2 regions of the Nocardia terpenica genome follow, and region 1 is predicted to be linked to the other one. Evidence: riboswitches for the same ligand, from Rfam matches in the RefSeq annotation. Region 1 holds a riboswitch; the other holds the start of a gene.
What was found. A riboswitch is a leader RNA that binds a small molecule or an ion and turns the genes downstream of it on or off. The one in region 1 is predicted to bind magnesium.

Region 1 (9,222 bases):
ACACCGATCACCTCGCTGATCCCACCGACCTTGGGTTTGCCGGCGAGCACAGGCCCGCCGACCTCCACGGTCAACCCCGCCGCCCGAGCTTGATTGACGGTCACTTGCAGCTGGTCCTTCGTGGAGCCGGTGAGGTTGTCGACGGTCGCCCGATACATGACGCTCGCGTATGCCGTAGACCCGTCCGGACTCACTCCGCCCGCCTGGAACGGGCTCGTGACAGTGGCGACCTGGCTTCCCTGCCCGATCTCGCCAACGAACCGCTCGATAGCCGCCCGGTACCGGGAGTCGGTGACCTTGTCCCCCACAGGGGAGACGAACACGACTCGGGCCGTTGCCTTGTCGATATCCCCCATGCCGCCGGGGAAGCGCTGCTGAACCAGGTCCAAAGCGCTCTGCGCCTCGATACCGGGCATGGATGCGCTGTCCTCGGGGAGCCCGGATGCGGTGCTCGATGCTATGCCGACACCTCCCAGAACGACCGCCCACACCAGAATGACGTACCAGCGCCGCCGATAGGCCAGGCGGCCCAGCCGGTAGAGAAACGTAGCCACGGAACAGCGCCCTCCCAGCTCGGAATCGTTTATCACGTTCAGCCTCGTCCCGGTGCGAGGCGCCGTCGTCGTGCGATTGCTGATACCTGCCTACTGAAATTGCAGTACGCCACGACCACCCCGCGGCGGGCGATCAGTCCAGCTTCAGCGTGGGCTTCCGGAGGTCCAACCAGGTTGCGAAGTCGAGGAATCGTTCGATGCCGAACCGCTGTGCCGGGGTGATGGTGTCGACGGTCGTGTTGCTCGCCGCCAGCACCTCCTCCCGGTTGTAGAGGTCTATGACCGGATGGCCGTTGGTGACCAGGCCTCGTACCTGATCTTGGATAGCGGTGAGGTAGTGGGGGTCGTAGCTGCCCGGGTAGCCGCTCTTCTTGCGGTCGGCCACCACCGCAGGCAGCAGGTTGCGTGTGGCGCCGCGCAGGATGCTCTTCTCTCTGCCGTCATAGGTCTTCATCGACCATGGCGTGTTGAACACGTACTGCACCAGCCGGTGGTCGCAGTAAGGCACTCGAACTTCGAGGCCGACCGCCATCGAGATCCGGTCCTTGCGATCGAGCATGAGCCGTAGCACCCGCGTCAGACTCAGATGGCACACTTCCCGCATGCGTCGTTCCAGTCCGGATTCGGATTCCCGGTGTGGGACCTCCCGAAGCGCCTGCCGGTACTGATCCGCGGCGTATGTCTCCAGGTCCAGTTTCCCGACGAGGTATGGATCCAGCATCCCGGTGGCCCGCAGGGGGGAGTTCTGATTGCCCAGCCAGGGAAAGCCGTCGATGCTGCGCATGGCGTCGACGTGGAACCACGGGTAGCCGCCAAAAATCTCATCCGACGATTCACCGGACAATGCTACGGTCGACCGCTCTCGAATTGCCTTGAACAGCAGGTACAGCGAGTTATCTCGGTCACCGAAAGCTCCGGGGAAATCCCTGGCGCCGACCGAGGCAGCCCGAACCGCCGGGTCGGCCATCTCGGTGCCGTCCAAAACGATGTCCTTGTGCTCGCAGGCGATGTGTTCGGCGAGAAGGTGTACATACGGGGTGTCGTGGGTCAGCGATATCTCGTTGGCCCGGAAGTTGTCCGCTTGCTGAGCGAAGTCCACCGCGAAACTGCGCACAACCTCGCCTTGGCGCTGCAGCTCGGCAGCGGCGAGCGCAGTCATAGCCGAGGAGTCGAGTCCGCCGGATAGCAGCGTGCACTTCGGCACATCGGCGATCAGCTGACGGTGGATGATGTCGTCCAGCAGTTCCCGCACCCGGGCCACCGTGGTTGGCTGATCGTCCGTGTGCTCCTCGGCCTGCAGCTTCCAATAGCATCTCTCGCGTAACCCGGTGCGATCCAGCACCGCGAAATGGCCGGGCCGCAGCTCGCGCATACCCTCCCAGACCGCGTGTCCCGGAGTTTTGGCGAAGGTGAGAATTTCTCGCAGTCCGTCGAGACAGACCAGGGCATCTGCGAGCGGGTTGGCCAAGATGGCTTTCGGCTCGGAGCCGAACAGCACACCGCCGTCGATCGGGTAGTAGTAGAACGGCTTGATTCCCATCCGGTCCCGGATCATCACCAGCTTGTCGACGCGGGAGTCCCAGATGGCGAAACCGTACATGCCGTTCAGCCGGTCTACGACCGCCTCACCCCACTTCAGATAACCGCGGAGGACCACCTCGGTATCAGAATCGGTGCGGAACGTTGTGCCCTGACGGCGCAATTCGTCGCGCAGTTCGATGAAGTTGTAGGTCTCGCCCGAATAGACGGTCGCTACCGGCCCCTGCGGGGTGTCGATGACCATCGGCTGTGTGCCGCCGGGCAGGTCGATCACGGCGAGCCGACGGTGCCCCAACGCGACATGCGCGCCGAGCCATGTCCCCGATTCGTCCGGCCCCCGGCAGGACATGGTCGCGGTCATCGCCTCCAGCGTGGACTTTCGTGAAGAAAGATCTTCACCGAACGATACCCAGCCAGCAATACCGCACATCGATTTCCCCTTTCGGATATTTCCCGACCATTTCGCTGTGGCACAGCGACTCGGCCGATATTTCGAGCCGCCACAGTCCATGAACGTGTCCGTGGCCATGCGATTCACTATCGAGGTGTGCCCTCGACTTCACCTACAGCCGGTCTCGACCTGCGAGCCCCGAGCGATGCGGAGAGCTGAGCGGTGGGTTGGTGCGTCGGCTGATCGAGCCTGTGTTCGAGTGCGCTTGCTCGGTGCGACCGCAGGTGACCGAACATCGCTCGCGGTGATCTTGGGTCTGCCCGACGGTGATCACCCCGCCCGTCTCACCCCTCCACCGATCCCCGGATCAACAACTGATCATCCGCATCATAATCGAACAATTCCCCATACCGCCCCCAGTCGATGGCGATGCGCAGTTGTTGTTGGGCGGTCGTGTCGGTGAGGTTGCGGCGGAGGAGGTTCAGGAAGAAGGCGGTGGGGATTTGGTGGTGGGGGGTGGTGGTCAGGGTTTGGGTGATGGCTGATATCAGGGGGGAATTTGATTGGGCGGCTCGGGCGAAGATTTGTTTGGCTGTTGTGGGGTCGGCGGTGGTGAAGGCTTGGCCTTCGGGGGTGAGGGTGAGGTGGGCGGTGTGGGTGGTTGCCAGGTTGAGGAGGGTGGCGGCGTCTACCAGGGGCATGAGGTCGTCTAGTTCGAAGCGTAATGAGGTGGCCAGGTCGGGGAGGTTCAGGCGGCCGTTGTGGGCGGCGAGTAGGTCGAGCAGGCCCGCGATGGCGTCTACGTCGGCGTCGGGCAGGGGGTGGGTGGTCGGTGTGGGGGTGGTGGGGGTAGCGGGGTGGTCGGTGGTGTCGGTCAGCATTCGGTACGCCTGGTCTACGATGCGGTGGAATTGGGGGGTGCGTACGTCGCGGGGGCGGGGGAGGTCTACGGGTAGATCGCCTTTGATGCGGCCGGGGTTGTTGTCCAGCACCAGGATTCGGTCGGCCAGTTGGACGGCCTCCTCGATATTGTGTGTTACCAGCAGGATGGCCTTGGTCGGGAAGTCGGGTTGTCTCCACAGCCGGATCAGTTCGCCGCGAAGGTTTTCCGCGGTGAGGACGTCCAGGGCCGAGAACGGTTCGTCCATCAGCAGCACCTCCGGTTGCACGACCAGGGCGCGGGCGAAGCCCACTCGCTGACGCATGCCGCCGGAAAGCTCCTTGGGGTAGGCATTGTCGAAGCCGTCCAGGCCGATCATGTCGATCGCCCTGCGGGCCCGCTCGCCGCGTTCCGGATCCGAGATCCCCTGTGCCCGTAGGCCGAGTTCGACATTCTGGCGCACCGTCAGCCAGGGCAGCAGGGCGAAGGTCTGAAACACCATGGCGGTGCTGCGATTCGGTGCGGTGATGACCTCGTCGCGGAGCGTGGCGGCACCGGCCGAGGGTTGGATCAGACCGGCGACGATGCGCAGCAGGGTCGACTTGCCGGATCCGGATTTGCCGAGGAGCGCGACGATTTCGCCCTCGCGGAGCTCGAGGCAGACGTCGGCGAGGACCGGAAGCTGTTCTCCGGCAGGATTGGTGAAGTTCTTGGTGACACGATCCACGGTGATGATCGGTGCGGGCACGTGATTCTCCATCCGAGTTACATAGTGTGGGGGACAAGGGTTTTCGGTCACAGCAGGGCGTAGCGTCGTTCGGCGATGCGCTGTAGCCGCCGCCAGGCGAGGCGGTTGATGGTGACGGTCACGATGCTCATGACGACCGTGCCCAGCAGGACCTTCGCGAAGGCGTCGGCCGCGGTGGCATTGGTGATGTAGGCGCCGAGGCCGAATGCCTGCAGGTGGGTGTCGCCGGAGTCGACGACCTCGCCGACCAGGGTGGCGTTCCATGCCCCGCCGAATGCGGTGATGGCGCCGACCACGTATCCGGGCACGATGGCGGGCAGGATCAACGACTTCCATCGCAGGAGTCCGCGAACTCCCAAGTCGTCCATGGCTTCTCGCAGATCGGTCGGGATCTGTCCGGCGGCGGCGATGACATTGAACAGCACGTACCACTGGGCGCCGAGCGCCATCAGCGCGATACCGCCGACATTCAGCGAGATGCCGCTCCAGGTGAGCGCCGCGATGACGAAGATGTACAGGAACTGCGCCGGGAAGCTCGCCAGCACCTGCACCACCGGTTGCGCGAACCGGCAGATCCGCGGGTTCATCCCGATCCAGACGCCGACCGGCACCCACACGACCGTCGACACCACCAGCAGCACCAGCACCCGGCCGAGGCTGACCAGGCCCATCAGCGTCGTCGGCCCGAACTCGGCGAGTCCTACTGTGCGCGCGAAGTATTCGGCGAGTGTCCAGGTGAGCCACCCCAGCGCGGCGAACAGTACCGCGAAGAAGACCGCGTCGGCGGGCGTGCTCCGATGCTGTTCCCAGGCAGCGGGTTTCGTGCTGCGCCCGAAGATCGCCATGGCCCGATCGACCCGGTCCGCGACCGGCCGCAACCGTCGCCCGAGGCGGCTCGGGATCGTGGTCCGGCGCAGCAGATCGAGGACGACACTGCGTGGCGCGACGGCGCTTTCGGTGTGTTCGATGCGGAAGCGTTCGGCCCAGGCGGTCAGCGGCCGCCAGAACGCGACATTGATCGCGACGATGCTGGCGATCATGACGAGCGCGCCCAGCAGCAGCGGACCCACCTGGGCGTCGGCGGTCGCGGCGGCGATGAAGCTGCCCATGCCGGGCAGGGCGTGGTCGTTGCCCGCCACGGTGATCACCTCGGAGGCCGCGAGCATGAACCAGGCGCCGCCGAAGCTCATCATCCCGTTCCAGATCAGCGGGACCATCGCGGTCGGCACCTCCAGCTGCCACAGCCGCTGCCAGCGGGTCAGCCGCATCGAGCGCGCCGCCTCGTCGAGTTCGCGCGGCATATTGCGCAGCGCCTGGTAGTAGGCGAAGGTCATATTCCACGCCTGTGCGGTGAAGATCGCGAACACGCAGGCGGCCTCGGCGCCCAGCAGCGAGCCGCGGAACACCCCGATGAACGCCGTCACGGTGATCGACACCAGGGCCAGCACCGGCACCGATTGCAGGATGTCCAGGGCGGGGATCAGCACCTTCTCCGCGCGCCGGGATCGGGCCGCCCACTGCCCGACGATCAGGGTGAACACCATCGACGCGGCCAGACCGACGAACATGCGCAGCGCGGTACGGGCCGCGTAGTAGGGCAGCTTCGCCGGATCGGTCGACACCGTGTCGTCGGAGTCGGGTGTCCACGGTATCGACATGTCGCGAAACAGCCGCAGGGCCACCACGATCAGCGCGGCCGCGGCCACGATGAGCAGGTAGTCCGCGGGGTGCAGGCGCTCCCGTGTCCTACGGTCGCCGACGTCGGATGGTTTGGGGGCGTTCGAGATTGCCAGGTCAGCCATGACGGCCGTACCCCTTTCGTCGCTGGCCTGTCGTTCGGTCAGTTGTCGGCCGGGCCCGCGTCGGGGGCGGGCGGCGCGGTCATGGTGGTGAGGAAGTGGATGGCCGTCGCGATGAGGGCGGGCACCCCGATGAGCAGGTCGAACACGATCACGCCCATGCCCGCGCCGGTGACGGCGCCGGTCAGGCATCCGGCGAGCGCGCCCGGGGCCGCCAGCGCACCGAGGCTGGCGGATCCGGTGGCGGCACCCCCGGCGGCACCGAGTGCGATGCAGCCGATCGGGCCGCCGATGATCGCGCCCAGCAGCGTGCCCACCGCCAGGGCCACCGTCAGTTCGTTGTTGGCGTTGCTCATCGCGGTGTTCAGCCGATCCTCGAAACTGTCGCCCGCGATGTCGGCGGCGGTGGGATAGGCCCGGTCGGGACGCGGGGTCAGCAGCGCCGTGTGCTCGTCGGCCCGGGCGTCGATCGGGTATGCGGTGCCGTCGCGAACGATCGTCAATGGCACACGGCCGATGACGATCTCGTGCGGGTCGATGATCTGGAGCTGGTTGTCGGCGACGCGCAGCGTGCCGAGGTCGGTGTGCAGCCGGACCGCCCCGTCGGCGATCCGGGCCTCGACGGGAAGCGACGGCAGGCCGGACTCCGCGGCCGCGGGGCGGACGATCGGCGGGGTCGGTTGCGCGTCGGCGGTGGCCGTGGCTCCGGCGAGCGCGGTCACGGTCAGTGCCGCGACGACGGCGGTGGAACGAATGCTCACGGGTATTCTCCTGAAGTTTCCGCCCGATTTCGGGCAGGCTCGATTGCCGTTGCGCCGGGCGCGAACGGATAATTGTTCATCGCTGAATTTCCGGTCGTCTGCGAGAATTCGACCGGATATCTGAATGGAGGGGAAACGGCTGCTGTACGGAATGCGGACATCCGCGAACCGGCGCGCTACCGAATGCTGTCAGCGGCGGTTTCGAGGCGGGTGCGCGGCGGAGCGGCCGGGCGGGCAGGGGTACGGATCGTCGTCTGACGCCAAGGTGGTTTCTCCACCTCCTCGCTGGTAGCACACGGATTCGACGCACGCGAGGAGAGTGCCGGACGCAACGGCGCCGGGCACGCACCCCTCTCGTCAGAGCTTTGGCACTGCGCGACGTGTTCCGAATCGGAAAGCCACTTTGGATATCCCCTTAATCCGAAGATATCTGTCCTAACCTTGGGCGTCTCTCGACGTCGTCAGATCAGTGGCCTATGTTCACGCAGGAGCCTCGCCTATCGAGGTGCAGTGCCAACGTAGGCAAGCCTCGGGAAAATGTCAACTCCGGATATCGGGAGAATAGTTTATTTTCGAAGCAGACCTCGGCCCGCGGCCCCGTCCGACCGACCGGCAGGCAGGTTCCTGCTATTGACTGAATGTCTTGTCAGACGGTGTCGTAGCTGACACGTCGGGCCGTACTTCCCGGCATGAACGGGGCGGCCAACGCCTTCCTCGACGCCTTCGCCGTGCACCGCAACCGCACCGGCGACCGCCCCGACGCCACCACCTTCGCGTGGGCGGCGTGGCGCGGGCTCGGCATGGCCGCCGGGACCGTCACCGAGCTGTACAACGCGGAGGCCGAGGCGCTCGGCGTCGCCGACATCACGGCCGAACAGGCTTTGCGTGCTTGGGAATTCGCCGTCCGGCATCGGGTCGAGTGCTGCTCGGTGATGCGGGTGCTGCCGCTGGAATCGGGTGCGCCGCGGCTGCCGCTGCTGAGCGAATTGTCCGCGGCCGCGGTCGCGTCCGGGACACCCACGCGCGCACCGGACTCGGCGCCGGACTGGTCGGCGCTGCCGCCCGAGCAGCTGCACGAGCGGCTGCCGGACGAGGTGCAGGCACAGTTCGAGGCCGAGCTGGGACTCCCGGAGGGGCAGCTGGACGTGCGGCGCCCGCTGGCCGACACCGGCCTGGACTCGATCATGACCGTGGCGATCCGGGCGGCATGGCGTCCTACTTCCTGGTACTCGCCCTCTATCTGCAATTCGGCCGCGGCCTGGACGCTCTCGGCGCGGGCCTGGTCTTCATCGCCGTCGGCACCGGTTACCTCGGCGCCTCCCTGGCCGCCCGCCACATCGCGGCCCGACTGGGCCGCCAGGCCATCGCCGTCGGCGGCCTGCTACGCATCCTCGGCCTTGCCGTATTGATCGCGACCGTGGCGCGGATCGGCGTATCGGGGTCGGCCCTGTGGCTGGTGCCGGGCTTGATCATCGACGGAGCCGGATTGGGTCTCGCCGTCGCACCACTGACCACGACGGTGCTGGCCCGCATGACCCCGCAGCACGCCGGTGCCGCCTCCGGTGTGCTGGCCACGGGGCTCCAGGTCGGTAATGCGCTGGGGGTGGCGGTGATCGGGGTCGTGTTCTATGGGCTGCTGCCGCCGGGGGCGGAGGCCGTGGCGGGGTGGAATGCGGGGTACGGGCATGCATTCGGTTGGAGTTTGGTGTATTTGACGGGTGTGGCCGTCGCCTTGATCGCGTTGGTGCAGGTGCTGCCTCGGGGGGTCGAGCGGGGCTCGGCGGTGGGTGGCCGCTGACAAGCCTTGCGGGCATGTCGAGGTGATTCTCGGGCGTCGCGGCGGTGGATCGGTCCCGTACTGCGCCGGGCGGACCCGTAGTCAAACCATGTGCCAAGGGGTGGAGCGCGGGCTGACCAGGGGGTTGAGGGTGGTGATGCGTCAGCCGTGCGTCTGCTCGATGTCGGGGGGCGTGGCGAGTATGGGTTCGTGACGATGGCAGGAGTCGGGGTGGCGTCGCGGGCCGTCGGGGGTGCTGGTGCGGCAGGTTGCTCCCGGGGATTCTCGAAAGGACTTGCGTGGTGATCGGTTTCGACGAATATCTGGTTGTTCGGAACGACGAGGAGCAGTATTCCGTGTGGCCGAGCGCGCGGCCGGTGCCGGACGGGTGGACGGCGACCGGTGTGCGGGGCGGGCGCGACGAATGCCTGGCGCATATCGACGAGGTGTGGACCGATATCCGGCCCAAGAGTGTGCGTGACCGTCTCGGATCCGCCGACTGACAACACTTTCTGCTTCTCGACTTGGATGGAGTGTGCCGTGTCCGGTTCGGCTGAGAGTTCGATTGCGTCGCGCCGTCGGTTGCTGGTGGAACGGATGCTGGCGGCGGGCGGGTCGCCGGGCGGAGGCGGGACGATCGGCCGGGCGGATCGATCCGGTGCGCTGCCGGTGTCGTTCGCGCAGCAGCGGTTGTGGTTTCTCGATCAGCTGGTGCCGGGGAACCCGTTCTACAACATGCCGGTGTCGTTCCGGCTGCGGGGTTCGGTCGATGC
Region 2 (9,222 bases), on a different contig from region 1:
TGGGCCTGGAGGTGCGGCACATCCTGGAGGAGGCCTGGAACAGCGGCCTGGACCACGGCACGCTGATCGCGACCTGCGCGGCGGTGCTCGCCACGGTGGTGGTCGCGCGCGTGGTGTGGGTGTTCCCGAGCACCTATTTCGCGTGGTTCGTGGAGAGCCGCCCGCGCGGTAAGCCGAAACCCGCGTGGACCAGTCCGGCGGTGGTGGCGTGGGCGGGGATGCGCGGGGTGGTGACGCTGGCCGGTGCGCTGCTGCTGCCGACCGACACCCGTGAGCTGGCGACGCTGAAGCTGCTGGCGCTGGTGGTGGTTGGCGGAACGCTACTGCTGCAGGGCATTTCGCTGCCCGGCCTGATCCGGCTGCTGCGGCTACGCGGCCCCAGCCGCGCCGAAGACGCACTGCAGCAGGCGAATCTGCTCCAGCAGGCCACGGCGGCGGGCCTGGTCGCGCTGGAATCCGAGATCGCGCCGGAAACCCCGCCGGAAGTGGTTGCGACGCTGCGGGATCGAGTCGAGCGCCGGGCGCACGCCGCCTGGGAGCAGCTGGGCCGGGCGGAGTCGGTCCGCGTCACCCCCAGCGGCGAATACCGGCGGCTGCGGCTGGCCATGCTGCGCGCCGAACGCGAAACCGTACTGCGCGTGCGCGATTCGGGCATCATGGATCACGAGGTGCTCGAACACGTCATGGCCGCCCTCGATCTCGAGGAATCCACGATCGACCGCGTCGCCGAGGCCGACGACAACCCCGACGACACGCTGCGCTCCCCCGCCACCGCCGGCTGCGACCACCTCCGCGAGGCCCCCCACCTCTCCCTGCCCGAACTCCCCGACAGCTGCGCGGAATGCCTGGCCGAGGGCCTCACCTGGGTCCACCTCCGAATGTGCCTGACCTGCGGCCACGTCGCCTGCTGCGACTCCTCGGCGGGCAACCACGCCACCCGCCACTACCGGTCCACCGGCCACCCGGTCATGCGCAGCGTGGAACCCGGCGAGAAATGGCGCTGGTGCTACGTCGACGAGATCCTCGGCTGACCGCACGCCGCAACCACATGTGCGCGTTAGGGTTGGGCGCGTGCACACCGGTCAGGACTCCGCCGATGCCGAACCCCGGCTGTGGGGCGGCACCACGCTCACCGCGCGCCGCGAGGCCCGGCGCGCGGCCCTGCTCGAGGCTGCCCTGGATCTGATCGGCGAGGCCGGGGCGGGAGCGGTCACCATGCGCGCGGTGTGCAGGCGCGCCACGCTCACCGACCGCTACTTCTACGAAAGCTTCACCGGCCGCGACGATCTGCTCGACGTGCTGTACCGGCAGGTCGCCGACGAATTCCTGCCCCCGATGACCGCTTTCGCCGCCGCCGACGACCCGGCCCGCGACCGCGAACTGGCCCACGCCCTCGTCGCCAAGGTGCTCGAGGACCCCCGCAAGTCGCGCCTGTTCCTGGTGGAGCCCTACTCCAGTACCGGCCTGGGCCAGACCACCATCGCGGTCATGCCCGCCTTCACCCGCCTCATCCAGGACCACCTGTTCGCCCACATCGAAGACCCCGTCCGCCGCCGCCTGGCCGCGGTCACCATGGCCTCCGGCAATGCGGGCATGTTCTCGGCCTGGCTCAACGGTTCGCTGCGGGTGAGCCGGGAGCAGGTGGTCGACCATCTGGTCGAGGTGATCACGGCCTATCGGTCGCTGTATCGGGACCGGGAGAGGTAGACCTCACAGGAGTTGCGGTTTGGCTGCGACGGGTGTTAACTCGCTGTCGCTTGGTGCCGAACGTTCGCTGAGGCTCCTCCACGGAAACAGGCCAGCGACCCCGAACGTCGAGAGACGCCCCGGGTCAGGACAGGTCTCCCCGGCTTAAGGGGTGATCCCGACTGGCTCCCGCTCGGGTTCACGCCGTGGAGTGCCAAAGGTCTTACGAGGAGTGGCGCTCACCGGCGGCAGGTGCCGGTGCACTCTTTCGGCGCGCCCGGAAGGAGGTGGTCGCCGTGCCCGACGGCAGTCATACATGCCAGTTCGCCAACTATTCACTCGACGACCATCGCGCGCGCCCCCTGTCCGAGTCCGACATCCGGTAGCCTGCGGCGCGAGGTCGCCGCCAAATTCCGGAGGATTCATGACGACGGTGGACATGCTGATCCGGCTCGCGGCCGGTGTCGGCTGCGGTGTGGTGATCGGCCTGGAGCGTCAGTATCGCGCCCGCATGGCCGGGCTGCGCACCAACACGCTGGTCGCCACCGGCGCGACCCTGTTCGTCCTGCTGTCCGCGCACGGCTTCCACGGCAGCGACGCCGACCCGACTCGCGTTGCCGCCCAGATCGTTTCGGGCATCGGCTTCCTCGGCGCCGGGGTCATCATGCGCGAGGGCTTCTCGGTGCGCGGCCTCAATACGGCCGCCACCCTGTGGTGTTCGGCCGCGGTGGGCGCGCTCGCGGGCGCCGGGATGTACAGCACGGCCGTCGCGGGCACGCTGGCGGTGGTCGCGGTGAACATCGCGCTGCGCTGGGCCGGGCGCGCGGTGGACCGGCACCCGGAGGCGGGCCGCGAGCAGAAGACGTCCTATATCTTCTCGGCGGTCACCAACGACGACAACGAGGCGCACGTGCGGGCCCTGCTGGTGCAGGCGCTGACGCGCACCGACTTCCGGCTCGTGTCGATCTCGAGCCGCAATACCGATCGGGCCGGTGTGGTGGAGGTGCAGGCCGAGTTGGTCGGTGACCAGCGCGACGACCGGCAGATGGAATCGGCGGTCAGCCGCCTGAGCCTGGAACCATCGGTCACCAGCGTCGGCTGGAACATCCCCGTGACCGCGGAAACGGAGAATTAGAGAGACTCATGTCGGCCCTGCGTTCCTATCCTTCCCGCGGTGCACTGGACCGGCCGCGCTCGCGGCTGGCCGATGTGGCCGTCTTCGCCGGTGCGGCGGTACTGATCTGGCTGATCGTGCGCCTGTCGACCGGGCTCAACGTGCCCTTCGACAAGAACGCCGCCCCCGCCGCGGTGTCCACCGACGCCGCCGAACTGCCGTACTACGCGGCGCGGTCGCTGCTGCGGATGTTCGTGGCGCTGGGCCTGTCGATCGCGTTCACCTTCGTCTACGCTTCGGCGGCCGCGCGGCTGCGCCGGGCCCGCACGGTGCTGCTGCCGGTCCTGGACATCCTGCAGTCGGTGCCGATCCTGGGTTTCCTGTCGGTGACGGTGACCGCGTTCCTGGCGCTGTTCCCGGGCTCGCAGCTGGGCCTGGAGGCGGCGTCGATCTTCGCGATCTTCACCTCGCAGGCGTGGAATATGACCTTCGCGTTCTACCACAGCCTGGTGTCGCAGCCGCGCGAGCTCGACGAGGCCGCCCGCAATCTGAGATTGTCGCGCTGGCAACGGTTCTGGCGGGTGGATGTGCCCAGCGGCATGGTGCCGCTGGTGTGGAACGCGATGATGAGCTTCGGCGGGGGCTGGTTCTTCCTGACCGCGTCGGAGGCCATCAGCGTCAACAACCATTCCTACACGCTGCCCGGGATCGGCTCGTACGTGGCCGCGGCCAGCGACGCCGGCGACAACGGCAAGGTGCTCATCGCGATCGGCGTGATGATCGTGCTGGTGATCGGCGTCAACGTGCTGTTCTGGCGGCCGCTCACCGCGTGGGCGGAACGCTTCCGCTACGAGGAGTCCGAACCGGCCGAGGCGCCGCGCAGTATCACGCTGGATCTGTTGCGCCGCTCCAACATTCCCGAGATGCTCGGCACGGTGTTCGGCCCGCTGGTCCCGCTGATCGACCGGGTGATGAGCGTGTTCGGGCTGGCCGAGCACCGGCTGCACGTGCCGATCACCCGCCGCCGCCTCGGCGACGTCGCGTTCGCGGCGGTGACGCTGGCGGTGATCGTGTGGGGCTGCTACCGCATCGTCACCTACATCCACCACAGCGTCGGCTTCGGCGAGGTGGCGCACGCGTTCGGGCTGGGCGCGGTCACGCTGCTGCGGGTGATCGTGCTGCTGATCGTCGCCACCGCGATCTGGGTGCCGATCGGCGTGTGGATCGGGTTGAACCCCAAGGTGTCCCGGTTCGCGCAGCCGATCGTGCAGGTGCTGGCCTCCTTCCCCGCCAACTTCCTGTTCCCGCTGGTGACCGCGGTGCTGGTGGCGACCGGGGTGAGCCTGAACTGGGCGGGCGCGCTGCTGATGGCGCTGGGCGCGCAGTGGTACATCCTGTTCAACGTCATCGCGGGGGCGAGCGCGGTGCCGGGCGATCTGCGCGAGGCGGCGGCGAATCTGCGCCTGCCCCGGCCGCTGTGGTGGCGGCGGCTGATCCTGCCCGCGATCTTCCCCAGCTATGTGACCGGCGCGATCACCGCGGCGGGCGGCGCGTGGAACGCCTCGATCGTCGCCGAGGTCGTCGAATACAACGGCCAGACCCTGAAGGCGACCGGTCTGGGCGCCTACATCAAGGAGGCCACCACCGCGGGCGACTGGCCGCGCATCCTCGTGGGCGTGGTGGTGATGAGCATCTACGTGGTGGGCGTCAACCGCCTGTTCTGGCGCCGCCTCTACGACCTGGCCGAACGCCGATACTCGTTGTGACAGGAGAGATTTCATGACGGCAACCACCACCGACGAGGTGCTGCTCGAGGTCGACGGGGTCGGCAAGTCGTTCACCGGCGCCGCCGGGGACACCCTGCAGGTTCTCGACGACATCCATCTGACGCTGCGCAGCGGCGAGATCGTGGCGCTGCTGGGCCGTTCGGGGTCGGGCAAGTCGACGCTGCTGCGCACCATCGCGGGCCTGATCGCCCCCACCACCGGCAGCGTCCGCTACCGCGGCGCCCAGCTCGACGGCGCCAATCCCGGTGCGGCCCTGGTGTTCCAGTCCTTCGCGCTGATGCCGTGGCTGACCGTGCAGGACAATGTGGAGCTCGGGCTGGCCGCCCGCAACGTGCCCCGCGCCGAGCGCCGGCGCCGGGCGCTGGAGGCGATCGACATGATCGGCCTGGACGGGTTCGAGACCGCCTATCCGAAGGAGCTGTCCGGCGGCATGCGCCAGCGCGTCGGTTTCGCGCGAGCGTTGGTGCTGGAACCGGACCTGCTGCTGATGGACGAGCCGTTCTCGGCGCTGGACGTGCTCACCGCGGAGAACCTGCGCACCGAGCTGGTGAACCTGTGGGCCACCGAGGATTTCCCCACCAAGTGCGTGTGCATCGTGACCCACAACATCGAGGAGGCGGTGCTGCTGGCCGACCGGGTGGTGGTGCTGGGCGCCAATCCGGGCCGCATCATCGCCGATATCCCGGTGACCATGGCCCGCCCGCGCGACCGCCGCACCGGCGGGTTCGAGCTGCTGGTCGACGAGATCTACGGCCTGCTCACCGGCCGCGACACCGTGCGGGCGCAACCGGAACCGGACAAGGCGACCCCGACCGCGACCCCGCTGCCCGACGCCTCGGTCGGCGGGCTGGCCGGTCTGGTCGAGCTGGTCTACGCCTCCGGCGGGCGCGCGGATCTGCCGGAGATCGCCGACGAGCTCAACTTCGAGATCGATGATCTGCTGCCGCTGGTCGACGCCGCGGCCCTGCTCGGTTTCATTACCGTCGAGTCCGGCGATGTCACCCTCACCGATATCGGCACCCGCTTCACCACCGCCGATATCCAGGAGAGCAAGAAGATCTTCGCCGAGCAGGCCCGCCATCGCGCGCCGCTGGTGCGCACCATCTGCAAGGGCCTGGCCGGTAGTTCGGACGGCACGCTGCGGGCGAGCTTCTTCCTGGATCTGCTGCGGCGCGGATTCTCCGCCGAGGACGCCCGCCGCCAGCTCGACATCGCCATCGACTGGGGCCGCTACGCCGAGCTGTACGACTACGACGCCGACGACGACGAGATCACCGCCGACCGGGCCGCCGAAGAATTCGCCGCCGTCCGCGAGAACTGGGACTGATTCGCCGTCCCCGGCCAAAAGCGTGCCGGGGACCGACTTTGGTGCTGCGCAGCAGCCGGGGACCGACTTTGGTGCCGCGCAGCAGCCGGGGACCGACTTTGGTGCTGCGCACCAGCACGATCAGCAGCCCCACCAGCAGGCACAGCAGAATTCCGGTGCCGATCCACACCTCGCTGCGGCTGTAGGCGGGCACATGCCCGGGGACGGCCGCCAGCGCGACCAGCACCGCATCGGTCCCGGGCAGGGTGAACACCATATCTATACTGTGCCCTCCCCCACCGGTTCCCGCGGAATCGGGCTAGGTCTTCGTGGCGGCGTTCCGGGCGGCCGGGACGCGGGCGGCGAGGCCGTCGAGGGTGCATACGAGGCCGAAGTCGAAGGCGAGGGCACGCATGGTGTCGTGGTCGCCGCTGCGGACCGTCTCGCGGTAGTCGGCGATCATCTCCGGGTAGTCGGCGGCGACCTGTTCCAGGGTGGCCAGCATGGTGTCCCGGTCGAATTCCATCGCGCCCAGGGTTTTTCGGTAGGTGATCTCCGGAAGGACCGTGCCCAGCACGTAACTCATCACCGTGCTGGTGGCCAGGTACACGTCGTTGCCCTCGAATCCGGCCTGCACGAACGCCCGGCGCAGGCGGTCGCCGATGCGGAAGGAGTTGGGGCCCAGGCTCGGTAACCGGCCGAGCAGTTCGGCGGCCCAGGGGTGTTCGAGCAGCGTGTCCCGCAGCCGATAGGCGAAGGTCCCCGCCACCTCGCGCCAGGACGTCTCGTCCTCGGGCAGCCGCACGCGCCCCCACATGCCGTCCATGACGAGCTCGAGCAGTTCGTTCTTGTTGGCGACGTACCAGTACAGGCTGGTCGCTCCCGCCCCGAGTTTGGCGCCGAGCTTGCGCATGCTCAGCGCCTCGAGCCCGTCGGCGTCCAGCAGTTCCGTCGCGGCGGCGACGATCTGCTCGCGGCCGAGGCCGGAGCTGCGGGGTTGGCGCGGGGGCCGGGTCCACACGGAGGAGAACTGCTTGGTCACGACCTCGACCTTAATTCACTCGCACGGTGTTCGAGTTTATCGTACGTTGTGCCGGTGAATTCGAACGCTGTACGAGACATCGCGACTCCCGACCCGCGGCGCTGGTGGGTGCTGGGCGTGCTGTGTCTGTCGCTGTTGGTGCTGATGATCGACGGCACCGTCTTGAACGTGGCCATCCCGTCGCTGATCCGCGAATTGCACGCCTCCCCCTCGGATGTGCAGTGGATCCTCGACGCCTACACGCTGGTCTTCGCGGGCCTGCTGCTGACGGCGGGCAGCCTGTCCGACCGGTTCGGCCGCCGCCGCGCGCTGATCATCGGATTGAGCGTGTTCGGCGTGGCGTCGCTGGCGGCGACGCTGGCGACCGAGCCGTGGCAGGTGATCGCCGCGCGCGCCGCGATGGGTGTGGGCGGGTCGCTGCTGATGCCGTCGACGCTGTCGATCCTCATGGTCACCTTCGACGAGTCCGAGCGCCGCAAGGCCATGGCGGCCTGGTCGACGGTGTCGATCGTCGGCATCGTCGCGGGCCCGGTCCTGGGTGGCACACTGCTGCAACACTTCTGGTGGGGCTCGGTGTTCCTGGTGAACATTCCGGTGGCGGTGATCGCGATCGCGGCCGCGCTGACGCTGATGCCCGAATCCCACGGCGAGCAGCGGCCGGTCGACCTGGTCGGGGTGGTGCTGTCGACGGTGGCGCTGATCGCGACCGTGTACGTGATCATCCAGCGGGAGTGGAACATTCCGGTGATCGTGCTGGCGGCGGTGGCGGCGCTGGGGTTCATGTTCTGGGAGTCGCGGTCGGCGCATCCGATGCTGCCGCTGGGGGTGTTCCGCAGCCGCGATTTCACCGGCACCTGTCTCACGCTGCTGCTGATGGTGTTCGGCATGGGCGCGCTGATGCTGATGCTGACCCAGTATCTGCAATTCGTGCTCGGCTACAGTCCGATGGCCGCGGGTCTGGCGCTGCTGCCGTACGCGGTGGCGTCGATGCTGTGCAACGGTCTGGGCGCGACGCTGGGCAAGTCGGTGAGCAACAAGATTCTGATCGTGTCGGGCCTGTTCGTGATGGCCGCAGGGTTCGCGGTGCTGGCCAATGCCACCAGCTATGTCTGGGTGCTGTCGGCCATGCTGGTGATGGGCGTGGGCGGCGGCCTGGCCGCTCCGGCCGCGTACGCGTCGATCATGAGCGCCATCCCGCTCGAGCACGCCGGGGTGGGCTCGGCCATGAACGACACCATTCAGCAGGTCGGCATGGCGCTCAGCATCGCCCTGCTCGGCAGCGTGCTGGCCGGGGTGTTCACCTCGCACATGCCCGCCGACGTTCCCGCCGCGGCCCGCGAATCCATCGGCGCCGCTTTCCAATTCGGCTACATCGAACCGGCGAGGTCGGCGTTCACCGCGGCCATGTCGACGGGTTCGTGGATCAGCGCGGCGTTCAGCGCGGGCGCGGCGGTGCTGGGCATCTTCCTGCTGCGCGGCCGCAAACCCGTTGCCCCGCAGCCGGAGAACGCGCCGGTGTCGTGATCAGTCGTCGAGGATGGCGACGGCGCGGGTCCACCCGGCCGAGGCGGCATGGACCTTCACCGGGAAGCAGCTGACCAGGAACCCGTCGCCGGGCAGCTGGTCGAGGTTGCCGAGCTTCTCCAGGTGGCAGTAGCCGATATCGCGGCCCGCGCGGTGGCCTTCCCAAATCAGCCCGGCGTCACCGGTTTCGGCGTAGCGGCGGGCGGTGTAACCGAACGGGGCGTCCCAGCTCCAGGCATCGGTGCCGGTGACGCGCACGCCCTGCTCGAGCAGGTGCAGGGTGGCGTCGCGGCCGATGCCGCACCCGGAGTCGACATAGTCGTCCTCGCCGTAGCGGCCGCCCGCGCGAGTGTTGACCAGCACGATCTCGAGCGGGGCGAGGGTGTGGCCGATGGCGTCGAGGGCGGCATCGATATCGTCGGGGGTGGCCACGTATCCGTCGGGCAGGTGCCGCAGATCCAGTTTCACGCCCGGCCGATAGCACCACTCCAGCGGCACCTCGTCGATGGTGGCCGCGCGCTGGCCGTGGTTCATGGTGGAGGCGAAGTGGTAGGGCGCGTCCAGGTGGGTGCCGTTGTGGGTGGACATCGTCACCCGCTCCACCGCCCAGCCCTCGCCGTCGGGCAGCTCCTCGGCCCGCAGCCCGGGGAAATAGCCGAGCACGTCGGCGACGGTGTCGCGGTGATCGAAGTATTCGATGCTCGGCAGCAATCCCGGTGGGTCCGAAGCGATTCCACCGCGCAACGCCACGGAGATATCGATG

Region 2: another riboswitch for magnesium. It lies ahead of HPY32_RS36920 (MgtC/SapB family protein); the one in region 1 lies ahead of HPY32_RS07385 (DUF8020 domain-containing protein).

Annotation. Positions count from the first base shown of each region.
Region 1 is NZ_JABMCZ010000001.1:1,565,740-1,574,961, forward strand. Features, by position in the region: gene HPY32_RS07365 (MMPL family transporter) at 1-554, opposite strand, end outside; gene asnB (asparagine synthase (glutamine-hydrolyzing)) at 688-2,523, opposite strand; gene HPY32_RS07375 (ABC transporter ATP-binding protein) at 2,829-4,112, opposite strand; gene HPY32_RS07380 (ABC transporter permease) at 4,160-5,914, opposite strand; gene HPY32_RS07385 (DUF8020 domain-containing protein) at 5,953-6,672, opposite strand; M-box (ykoK) riboswitch at 7,015-7,184, opposite strand; gene HPY32_RS07390 (beta-ketoacyl reductase) at 7,362-8,081, shown strand; gene HPY32_RS07395 (MFS transporter) at 8,078-8,470, shown strand; gene HPY32_RS07400 (MbtH family protein) at 8,752-8,952, shown strand; gene HPY32_RS44455 (non-ribosomal peptide synthetase) at 8,990-9,222, shown strand, end outside.
Region 2 is NZ_JABMCZ010000005.1:230,956-240,177, forward strand. Features, by position in the region: gene HPY32_RS36910 (Na+/H+ antiporter) at 1-1,031, shown strand, start outside; gene HPY32_RS36915 (TetR/AcrR family transcriptional regulator) at 1,072-1,707, shown strand; M-box (ykoK) riboswitch at 1,760-1,926, shown strand; gene HPY32_RS36920 (MgtC/SapB family protein) at 2,111-2,821, shown strand; gene HPY32_RS36925 (ABC transporter permease) at 2,830-4,566, shown strand; gene HPY32_RS36930 (ABC transporter ATP-binding protein) at 4,580-5,914, shown strand; gene HPY32_RS36935 (hypothetical protein) at 5,859-6,170, opposite strand; gene HPY32_RS36940 (TetR/AcrR family transcriptional regulator C-terminal domain-containing protein) at 6,213-6,935, opposite strand; gene HPY32_RS36945 (MFS transporter) at 6,990-8,459, shown strand; gene HPY32_RS36950 (cyclase family protein) at 8,460-9,222, opposite strand, start outside.